DNA from 2 places in the Rothia sp. HMSC072B04 genome. Region 1 is predicted to be linked to the other one. Evidence: predicted binding sites of a transcription regulator. Region 1 holds the regulator's gene; the other holds the start of a gene.
The links. The regulator HspR, encoded in region 1, represses chaperone genes until heat shock. The targets are predictions, from matches to a motif close to AAGTTGAGTCNNNNNGACTCAACTT.
Positions count from the first base shown of each region.

Region 2: the regulator HspR is predicted to act here: its motif matches at 3,490-3,514, upstream of clpB (ATP-dependent chaperone ClpB).

Region 1 covers NZ_KV813802.1:44,590-50,161, reverse strand. Annotated here, with positions in the region: gene HMPREF2928_RS03855 (hypothetical protein) at 7-405, shown strand; gene trmB (tRNA (guanosine(46)-N7)-methyltransferase TrmB) at 621-1,427, shown strand; gene HMPREF2928_RS03845 (heat shock protein transcriptional repressor HspR) at 1,696-2,202, opposite strand; gene HMPREF2928_RS03840 (DnaJ domain-containing protein) at 2,206-3,189, opposite strand; gene HMPREF2928_RS03835 (nucleotide exchange factor GrpE) at 3,486-4,064, opposite strand; gene dnaK (molecular chaperone DnaK) at 4,067-5,572, opposite strand, start outside.
Region 2 covers NZ_KV813793.1:107,321-112,892, forward strand. Annotated here, with positions in the region: gene HMPREF2928_RS01650 (VIT1/CCC1 transporter family protein) at 1-782, opposite strand, end outside; gene dps (DNA starvation/stationary phase protection protein Dps) at 1,086-1,583, opposite strand; gene HMPREF2928_RS01660 (HAD family hydrolase) at 1,933-2,589, opposite strand; gene HMPREF2928_RS01665 (NAD(P)-dependent oxidoreductase) at 2,608-3,291, opposite strand; gene clpB (ATP-dependent chaperone ClpB) at 3,567-5,572, shown strand, end outside.

The DNA.
Region 1 (5,572 bases):
ACAACAATGGGCAAGTTCTCCAACGCAGCACTGCGACTCACCGCTGGCGCACTCATCCTCGACGCAGGCGTCAAGAAGCTCAAGGCAGACGAAGGCACCTACGCCTTCCTGCAACAGATGGCGGCAACCGGTGTTCCCGCAGTCTCCAAGCTGGACGCAGCAACCTTCGGTAAGCTCATCTCCGGCGCAGAAACCGCACTCGGCGCAACCCTGCTGACCCCCTTCATCCCCGCACGCCTGGCGGGCGCAGGCCTGACCGCATTCGCGGCAAACCTGATGACCATGTACTTCCGCAACCCGGACATGCACGACAAGTACTTCCGCCCCACCCAGGACGGTCAGCAGCTCGCAAACAACATCGTGATGCTCGGCGCAGGCCTGGCACTGCTGGGCTCCAAGAAGTAAGCCCCACACGCTAACTCACTCAGACGACCTCACGAAAGTGCGGCGGGAACAGTATTCGTTCCCGCCACACTTTTGTCTGCGCACTAAATTTCTGTGTTTCTCAGACCGGCATACGCCCAGCTAGTTCAGTCTCACGCCCGGCTAGTTCAGCGTCACGCCAGCCCCGCACGCCGCGAAACCACACGGTGTAGCGGCGCTACGCTATTCTTTTAGGTATGTCTACTGAGAACACGCAGCCTAGCCAGGCACCCGAATCCACCGAAGAAAAGGCCAAGAAGCCGGTTCCCGAGGAATTCTTCCGCCAGCCCTACTCCTTCGTCCGCCGCGGCGACCGCCTCACCGCGCGCCGCCAGAAGGCGTGGGACACCTACTCCCCCACCCACGTGCTGGACATCCCGCGCCTGCGCACCGACACCTCCGTCGCACCCGAGGCGACCTTCGACCCGGTTAAGATTTACGGCCGTGAGGCGTACCAGGTCGTCGAAATCGGTTCCGGTCTGGGCGAGGCAATCGTGCACCGCGCAGCTGAGGTGCCCGAGGCGAACTTCCTCGCCGTTGAGGTGTACACCCCCGGCATCGCGGACCTGCTGCTGAAGATGGGCAACGCCGGCGTGGAGAACGTGCGTGTGGCTCAGGCGAACGCACCCGAATTGCTCGACAACATGCTCGAAGAGAACTCCGTGGACGAGCTGTGGGTGTTCTTCCCGGACCCCTGGCACAAATCCCGCCACCACAAGCGCCGCCTGGTATCCCCGGCGTTCGCTGATAAGGTTGCGCGCGTGCTCAAGCCCGGCGGCATTTGGCGTCTGGCGACTGACTGGGAGGAGTACGCCCTGGTCATGCGTGAGGTTCTGGAGGCGCACCCCGACTTTGAGAACGTGAACCCCGGCGCCGGTGCGACCGAGGAGGATCCGCTGGGTGGTTGGGCTCCGCGTTGGGAGGGTCGTACCCTCACCAGCTTTGAGCGTAAGGCTCAGGAGGCGGGCCGCCGCGCGCACGATCTGACCTACCGCCGCAAGTAAGCGGGGCAGCGTTAGCGAGAGTTACCGCCAGGTGATTTCCCGCCACCGCGCAAAGTGCATACGTTAAAGCAGGTGAGGCTCCCCGATCATTCGGGGAGCCTCACCTCCTTGTGTGTGGGTCTGAGTGCATGCGGGCGGGGGTCTACCCTACCTCGCTCGCGCGGCGCTAAGACGCACAAGTCTATATGGGCGGCTGACCAGCTCAAATGAACTAGAAGCGAGCTAGAACAGCCGAACCATTTATCCCAGTGTAGCGGGTTTAGCCGGTTTAGCGCTGCGGCTTCGTATCATCCGCCGTAGCCGACTGGTGACGCTGACGGTACAACACCACAGCCGAAGAACGCTGACGAGGCGCCGGGCGGGTACCGCGGGCAATATGCACCACGTCGCCGCTGGTACCGGCAGCGAACACGCGCTCCGCCAAGCCCAGCTTCACCTTCGCATCCTCGACCTGACGCTGCAGCGCCGCAATCTGCTCCTGCTGCTCCTCCACGAGGGACTCCAGCTCAATAATGCGGCGAATACCCTCCAGGGAGACGCCCTCCTGCGAGAGCTGCTGAATCTGCTGCAGACGGTTCACGTCACGCTGCGAATAGCGGCGCGCCTTACCGGGCGCACGCGAAGGCTGGACCAGGCCGATGCGGTCGTACTGGCGCAGGGTCTGCGGGTGCATGCCCGCCAGCTCAGCCGCCACAGAAATCACGAAAACCGGCAGGTCCACGCTGTGCAACGGCTTACCGCTACGGGACTTAGATGATGATTCTCGAGATGCCATGGTTTACTTCGCCTTCTTCAACAGATCCTTACGCGGGTTCTCCTGCGGTGCCAGTTTTACGAACTTATCGAATGCTTCCTGCGCCTCTGCGCTCAGCTCGGTGGGCAGTACAATTTCGGGGATGACCAGCAGGTCGCCGTCGCCACCCTTAGCCTTGAAGCCGCGGCCCTTGGCGCGCAGTCGGCGGCCGACCTGGCCGGGTGCCAGGCGCAGCTTCACGGTGGATGCGTCGGGCAGGGGCACCTCAATCACTGCGCCGTCGACGGCCTCGGCGAGGGTGACGGGCGCGCGCATAATCAGGTTGTTACCCTCGCGCGAGTACACGGAGTCATCGGAGACGCGCACGGTGACCTTCAGGTCGCCGCCGCGCAGACCTTTGCCGCGCAGGCGGACCTTCTGGCCGTCCTTGATACCTGCGGGGATGCGTGCCTCGGTGTGGGAGCCGTCCGGCAGGAACACGGTCACGTTTGCGCCAGTGTATGCCTGGGCGAGGCTGATGCGGGTGCTAGTGGTGCTTTCTTCGGGGGCTGCGTGCTGTGCGCCGCCGAAGCCGCCGCCGCCCATGCCGCCGAAGTCGGCGCTAGTGAAGCCTGCGGAGCGTCGGGAGCCGCCGGCGCTACCACCGAAGAGGCCGCCGAGCAGGTCATCAATGTTGATGCCTGCGCCGCCGTTGCTGAAGCCGCCGAATGCGTCCGCGCCGGGGTAGCCGGTGTAGCCGCCTCCGCCGAAGCCGCCCGCACCCATGCCTGCGGCACCGTAGCGGCGGATCTGGTCGTACTCTTCGCGCTGCTTCTTGTCGGAGAGCACGTCATATGCTTCCGAGATTTCTTTGAACTTCTTCTCTGCTGCGGCGTCGCCGGGGTTCAGGTCCGGGTGGTACTTGCGGGAGAGCTTGCGGTACGCCTTCTTGATGTCGCTTTCGCTTGCGTCTTCGCTGACACCCAGTGCCTTATAAAAGTCGTCGGTTAGCCAGTTTTCACTTGCCATGTTGTGTTTCTCCTTCTGCGGTGATGCGCCGCCCTCCTCGGTTACGGGACGGCTTGCAGGGGCACCGCGTGCTTGTCTTAATACTCTATATAAAAGTTTAGTCTACTTGACTCAATTTTGAAAGGGCTGAGCCCAAAAAATAGCGCCCCTACAAGCCTCTTGACCGCCGCCACAGCTCACCGAAACCCGCGCTAACACTGGGCATAGTAGCCCAGGCAAGCAACAGGGCGGGCACTCCCCACCAGGGAGAGCACCCGCCCGTCGTTAGTTATTCAGCCATTGCTGAGCCGACCACCTTACGGTGCGACAGCCACAGCCACCTGAGCGGTACGAACCACACGGTCGTTCACGCGGTAGCCGTAACGCAGAACCATGGAGACATGATCCTCAGCCACCTCGTCGGTGGGCTGCTGCAGTACAGCTTCGTGGATGTTCGGGTCGAAGGCGTCGCCTACTTCACCGAAGCGCTCCACACCCTGCTTGCCGAGCAGCTCTTCGAGCTTGGTAGCAATGGAGGCGAAGGGGCCTTCCTGCAGGTCGCCGTGCTTGCGTGCGGCGTCGATATCGTCGAGCACCGGCAGCAGCGCGGTCACCAGTTCACTGGTTACGAAGCCTCGCAGCTGCTCCTTTTCGCGAGCGGTGCGGTTCTTGAAGTTAGTGAATTCGGCCTGCAGGCGAAGCAGGGAGTCCAGGCGCTCCGCGGCGAGTGCCGCATCAGCAGATTCTGCTTCTACGGCGTCCTGGAGCTCAGCCTCGACGGCTTCCGCAGCTTCCTCGGGGCTTTCGACCGATTCAGCTTCGGGGTGGCCTTCCGCTGCGGGGGCGTTGAATGCCTCCTCCAGCGGGTCGGGGGTGGTGTTTTCCTGCTCAGCCATGATTACTTCTTCTCGTCTTCGTCGATAACCTCGGCGTCGACAACGTCCTCATCAGCCGCGGGCTTGGACTCGGATGCCTCAGCCTGTGCTGCTGCGTAGAGTGCCTCGCCCAACTTGGATCGGGATGCCTGCAGCTTCTCGAATGCGGACTTCACTGCTGCGTCGTCGTCGCCCTCGAGTGCCTTCTTCAGCTCGTCAACATCGCCCTGAACCTCGGTCTTGACGTTCTCGGGCAGCTTGTCGCCGTTCTCCTTCAGGAGCTTCTCAGTGGTGTATGCGACGGACTCGGCTTCGTTGCGGGTGTCAGCAGCCTCGCGGCGTGCCTTGTCCTGCTCAGCATGTGCCTCTGCATCCTTGACCATGCGGTCGATGTCGTCCTTAGAGAGGGAGGTACCGCCGGTGATGGTCATGGACTGCTCAACGCCGGTGCCCTTGTCCTTTGCGGAGACGTGGACGATGCCGTTTGCGTCGATGTCGAAGGTGACCTCAATCTGGGGCACGCCGCGAGGTGCGGGGGCGATGCCGGTCAGCTCGAAGGTACCCAGGTTCTTGTTGTCGCGAGTGAACTCACGCTCACCCTGGAAGACCTGAATGGTCACGGAGGGCTGGTTGTCCTCTGCGGTGGTGAAGGTCTCGGAACGCTTGGTCGGGATTGCGGTGTTGCGCTCGATCAGCTTGGTCATCACGCCGCCCTTGGTCTCGATACCGAGGGAGAGGGGGGTGACGTCGATCAGCAGAACGTCCTTACGGTCGCCCTTCAGCACGCCTGCCTGCAGTGCTGCACCCATTGCCACAACCTCGTCGGGGTTCACGCCCTTGTTGGGCTCGCGGCCGGTGAGCTCCTTGACGAGCTCAGCAACGGCGGGCATACGGGTGGAGCCACCGACCAGGATGACCTCAGAAATCTCGGAGATGGACACGCCAGCTTCCTTGATTACGTCGAGCACGGGCTTCTTGGTGCGCTCGAGCAGGTCGCGGGTCAGTTCCTCGAACTTTGCGCGGGTCAGCTTCTCATCCAGGTGGATGGGGCCCTCGGGGGTCACGGACAGGTACTGCAGGGAGATGTTGGTGCTAGAAGCGCTGGACAGCTCCTTCTTAGCCTGCTCAGCTGCTTCCTGCAGACGCTGCAGAGCAATCTTGTCCTTGGACAGGTCAGCACCGGTGTTTGCCTTCACCTGTGCGAGCAGCCACTCGACTACGCGCTGGTCCCAGTCGTCACCACCGAGGCGGTTGTCACCGCTGGTTGCGCGAACCTGAATGGTGGAGAAGCCGTCGTCGTCCTTGCCGACTTCCAGCAGGGAGACGTCGAAGGTACCGCCACCGAGGTCGAAGACCAGGATGAGCTCGTCTTCCTTACCCTTGTCCAGGCCGTATGCGAGTGCTGCGGCGGTGGGCTCGTTGACGATACGCAGGACGTTCAGGCCTGCAATCTCGCCGGCTTCCTTGGTTGCCTGACGCTCAGCGTCGTTGAAGTATGCCGGGACGGTGATGACAGCGTCGGTGACGGT
Region 2 (5,572 bases), on a different contig from region 1:
CGGGCACGGTAAATGAGCTCCAGCTCGTTCGAATCCAAATCCAAATCGTGCGCAACACGCAGGGTCACCTGGGTCGGCTGGGAGGCATCCAGCAGCTCACGCTGAGAACGCACCGACACGAACTCACCCGCCGCCATCGACAGCGCACCCGCCAGCAGACCCGCAATACCCGACAGCAGAACCATCGAACTGGACGCGCCCGACGCGGTAATACCCATAGTCAGCGCCAGATTCGACACCAAACCGTCGTTAGCGCCAAAGACCGCCGCACGGAAATTACCCGAAAGCTTCTCGCGACCGTTAGTCGCCAGGGCGCGAATAATCTCCTCGTGAATCGCCTCGTCAGCCGCCATTTCCTCGGTGGCGTCCGGGTCCTCAGCGTAGGGGGAGCGGGACTCGGCGCGCTGAGCCATCGCAAGAATAAACACCGAACCGAAGTTCTTCGCCAAGAACTGCAGTAGCTGCGATTGCAGGGACGGGCGCACGTGTACATCCGCGTGCTCGCCGAGCATGTCACGCCAATGCTGCTGGTGACGCTTCTCCGCCTCAGCAACCTGTAAAAGGATCTCGCGGTCGGTGCCCTCGGCGCGGCGAGCCAGGTAGCGGTAGATGCGTGCCTCCGACTCTTCATCAGCCAGGTAGCGGCGCCAACGCTTAATCTGCGTGGGGGAGGGGGAGGTAACGGCGCTATGGCGGGTGGCCTGCGGAGCCTCGGTAGCGGTGTTTTCCGGCTGAAGTTTCTCAGTTTCTTCGCCGTGCTCGTGCTGGGCGTGCGTGCTCATAGTTCCCTTTCCACGGGTGCCGTGCGTGCAGGGCTGGATCCCTGCGCCTGATGATGCGTTCATGTCTGTGTGCTCTGTCATGAACAGTGAACCACTCTAGAACACTCTGAACAGAAAATCTAGGACGGCCTAACCCGATAATAATGTTCGCCTCAACGTACTCTAGAGTACCCCGCGGGCGAGGCGAAACGTCGGGAAAAAGCACCGAAACAGCACAGAAACCGGGCGGGTGCACCCTCCATAAAGGAGAGCGCATCCGCCCGGTTTCGTGATTCTAAAAATTCGTGTCTTTAGAACGATGGCTTAGATGTTGCCTTCGCCGTTTTCCAGGAACGCGCGGATGAACCACTGGAACTTCTCCAGCTCAGCGGTCTGACCAATCAGCAGGTCCTCAGTGACGGGGTCGGACTCACCGGCAAAAGCAATAGCCTTGCGGTGATCCTTGATCACACGGGTGTACACGTCGTTCAGAGCGTGCAGGTGGTCAGCAACGCGTGCGCGGCCGACGGGGTAGTCCTCGACGGTGCGCTGTGCGACCAGTGCGCCAGCCAGGCCATTGGGGGTTGCGCCCAGGGTTGCCATACGCTCTGCGATGGCGTCGACGAACTCGCGGACGGTGTCGACCTGGGGGTCAATCATTTCGTGAACGGCGATGAAGCCGGGGCCGGTCACGTTCCAGTGAGCGTGCTTCAGCAGCAGGTGCAGGTCGTTCAGGTCGTGCAGACGTGCCTGGAGAACCTCGGAAATGCCCTTGCCTTCTTCGAGGGTCAGGCCGGGTGCGGTGTAGTTTGCGAATGCCATGATGGTCTCCTTCATGATGCTGTGATGCTTGTGGTTCGGTGGGATTTGTCGCCCCGCCGAATCGTTATTATGAGTAAATCATTTTAAGGAACCATTGTCAAGGTTATTTTGAGTAATTCGTAATAAATTGTCATCTATGTGTCGCGCCGCACTTAAAAGCCCCTGTTCAAAAGGCGCTGCTTAAACGTGTCAGCCCCAAATGCCCGCGTGGCTCACCGCCCAAGCACGCACAAAGGGTGGGACACGCGGTATCTCATATCGCGCATCCCACCCTTTATGGTGAAGCGTATTCAGTTTTCTACAGAGCTTCCGGCCTTTCTGTAGGGCTTCCCGCGTGCGAATCGGGCGGTTACGCCAGCGCGCGAACCGCCTCCAGAGTCAGCTCCTCATGCTTGAGGCGCGCGGTGCCCAGCTCCGCCGGAACCTCCAGCTCGCCCGGCACAACAATGACACGCATACCCGCCGCGGTCGCACTGCGCACGCCCGACGGGGAGTCCTCAAGAGCCACGCACTGAGTCGGATCAACACCAAGACGCTCCGCCGCCAAAAGATAGGGCTGCGGGTCCGGCTTGGGGTTGGTGGTCTCATCGTTGCCAATAACCACCGAGAACGTGCCCTCGGGTGCCGCGTTTGCGGTGCGGCGAGCCACGGAGGTGGTTGCGTTTGTGACGATGGCGGCCGGAATCTGTGCATCGTGAACCTCCGAGAGGAAACGCTCAATGCCAGGAAGGAACTCGACCGGCTGCTGCGCCAGGGCCTCGCGCACCTTTGCCACCAGTCGATCGTTAATCTCCTCGTCCGGCAGGTTCACGCCGCGCTCGCGCAGACGATCCAGGGTGAACTGCATCGACAGGCCCAGGCAATCGAGGGTGTCCTGCTCGGTCCAGGTGCCGCCAAATTCTGCGGTGAGAGCAACCTTTGCGGCAGCCCATACGGGTTCAGTATCGACGAGGGTTCCGTCGTGGTCGAAGAGAATGGCGGCGGGGAAGGTGTTCGTAGTCGTCATGTCATTAAGCCTACCGGTTTATTTCTGGGGCGAGTGTAGGGCAACGTCCCCAATCGTCACCAAAAAATCTGTGCCCGCATTCTGAGGGTTCTTGGCGATAGTGAGCAGTGCATCGGCAACGTCTTCACGGGCAATCGTGGGGATGCCCGGAGTTCGCTCGACGCTCGCCATGTCAAATACCTTCACCCCGCCCTTACCGGGCTTATCGGTCAGCCTGCCCGGATGAGCACGCGAAATATATGGCTGATATTCGGCAACCAGGGCGTCCGCCTTAACCTTGTCGGTGAAAATGCCGCGCATGATGACCTTGCACACCAGGCGCATGGGGAGGGACGCGGTCCGTACCGTATTGCCGACACCGTAGGCACTCATCAGAACGCAATGCTTTACGCCTGCGCCCGTGACCGCCTCCATGATGAGGGGCAGACGCTCCTGCATGAACGTGGAGGAGAGAAACTCTCGCACCGTGGCTTTCTGCCCCAGGACGCTCACCATGACGTCCTGCCCGGAGGATGCTGCGGCGAGCTGTTCGGCATCGTTCAGGGTCCCCGGAATGATAGTGAGATTTTGGTGCGCCCCCAAAAGCGCTTGTGCCCTATCGGGGTTGCGCACGTAGGCGGTGACGGTGTGCCCCTCCTCTAGGGCTTTGCGGGTGAAGAGGTAGCCGGTGCGGCCGGTTGCACCTAGAACCAGTATTTTCATGTGGGTCCCCATTCGTGACTGTGATTGTTGTGGGAGCCCGCAAGCACCCAGCCTCGCAAGTACCCAGTCCGGTCAGTATAACAATGCGGTTTTGACTGGGGCTTTTGTCCGGGGCTTTTGTTTGGGGGTCAGGGGTGTGAGGTGGGGTGAGGTGGGGTGAAAAATATGAAAATTTTTTTGCAGGAGGCTTGCGAAACATAATTGAGTGGAGTAGACTCAAGTTATGTAATGCAGGGGCGCATAGGATAAGCCCCTCGAAATGCGAAAGGAACATCATGGACAACAAGTTCACGACCAAGAGTCAAGAAGTTATCTCGGCGGCAAATACTAATGCTCAAACCGCCGGTAACCCCACTATTGAAACCGCGCACATCCTCAAGGCCCTCATGGACCAGCGCGAAGGCGTCGCCGTAGCAGTCCTCAAGGCTGCAGGCCTGGATGTGGACGCTATCTCCGAGGCGGCATCCGCTGAAATCAAGAAGCTGCCGAAGGCATCCGGTGCCTCCGTGCAGAACGCCTCCCTCAGCCGTGCCGCGCTCTCCGCTCTGCAGGCGGCACAGACCCGCGCCCAGGGCTTCGGAGATACCTACGTTTCTACCGAAATGATTCTGCTCGGCATTGCCAGCGGCACAGATAGCACCGCTGAAGCAATGCACAAGCTCGGCGCTACCGCAGAGCTCATTGCACAGACCATCCCCACCGTCCGAGGAGACCGCACCGTGGACACCCCCGACCCCGAAGGCACCTTCCAGGCGCTCGAAAAGTACGGTACCGACCTGACCGCTATTGCCCGCGCGGGCAAGCTTGACCCGGTCATCGGCCGCGACTCTGAGATTCGCCGCGTTGTGCAGGTGCTTTCCCGCCGTACCAAGAACAACCCCGTGCTGATTGGTGAGCCCGGCGTCGGTAAGACCGCCGTCGTGGAAGGCTTGGCACAGCGCATGGTTTCTGGCGACGTGCCCGAATCCCTGCGCGGCAAGACCCTCATCAGCCTGGACCTGGGCTCCATGGTCGCAGGCGCAAAGTACCGCGGTGAATTCGAGGAGCGTCTGAAGGCTGTCCTCGAAGAAATCAAGAAGTCCGAGGGTCAGATCGTGACCTTCATCGACGAGATTCACACCGTCGTCGGTGCGGGCGCGTCCGAAGGCTCCATGGACGCAGGCAACATGCTCAAGCCCATGCTTGCCCGTGGCGAGTTGCGCCTGATCGGTGCCACCACCCTGGACGAGTACCGCGAGAACATTGAGAAGGACCCCGCACTGGAGCGCCGCTTCCAGCAGGTGTACGTGGGCGAGCCCAGCGTAGATGACACCATCGGTATTCTGCGCGGCCTGAAGGAACGCTACGAGGCACACCACAAGGTGCAGATCGCTGACTCCGCGCTGGTTGCCGCAGCAACCCTGTCCAACCGTTACATTCCCTCCCGTCAGCTGCCTGACAAGGCAATTGACCTGATTGACGAGGCAGCATCCCGCCTGCGCATGGAAATTGACTCCGCACCGGAGGAAATCGACCAGCTGCGCCGCGCCGTGGACCGCCTCACCATGGAGGAACTGGCACTTGCCGACGAGACCGATCCCGCATCGGTTGAGCGTCTGGAGGCGCTGCGCAAGGACATGGCTGACAAGAAGGAACAGCTCGACTCCCTCAACGCTCGTTGGGAAGCCGAGAAGGCGAACCTGAACCGCGTGGGTGATCTTAAGACTGAGATTGACGAGCTGCGCTCCCGCGCAGAGGTTGCACAGCGCGAGGGTAACCTCGCCGAGGCATCCCGCCTGCTCTACGGCGAAATTCCCGCAAAGCAGGCTGAGCTGGAAGAAGCACAGCGTGCCGAGGACAACGCCAAGAACGAATCCATGGTCTCCGAAGAGGTCACCGCGGACGATATTGCCGAGGTTATCTCCTCCTGGACCGGCATTCCCGCAGGTCGCATGATGCAGGGTGAATCCGAGAAGCTGCTCGAAATGGAGAAGCGCATCGGTGCCCGCCTGATTGGTCAGGAAGACGCAGTGGTCGCTGTCTCTGACGCTGTGCGCCGCGCCCGCGCCGGTATCTCCGACCCGGACCGCCCGATTGGTTCCTTCCTGTTCCTGGGCCCGACCGGTGTCGGTAAGACCGAGCTGGCTAAGGCACTGGCTGAGTTCCAGTTCGATGACGAGCGTGCCCTGGTACGTATCGACATGAGCGAGTACTCCGAGAAGCACACCGTTTCTCGCCTGGTCGGTGCCCCTCCCGGATACGTCGGCCACGAAGAGGGCGGTCAGCTGACCGAGGCTGTACG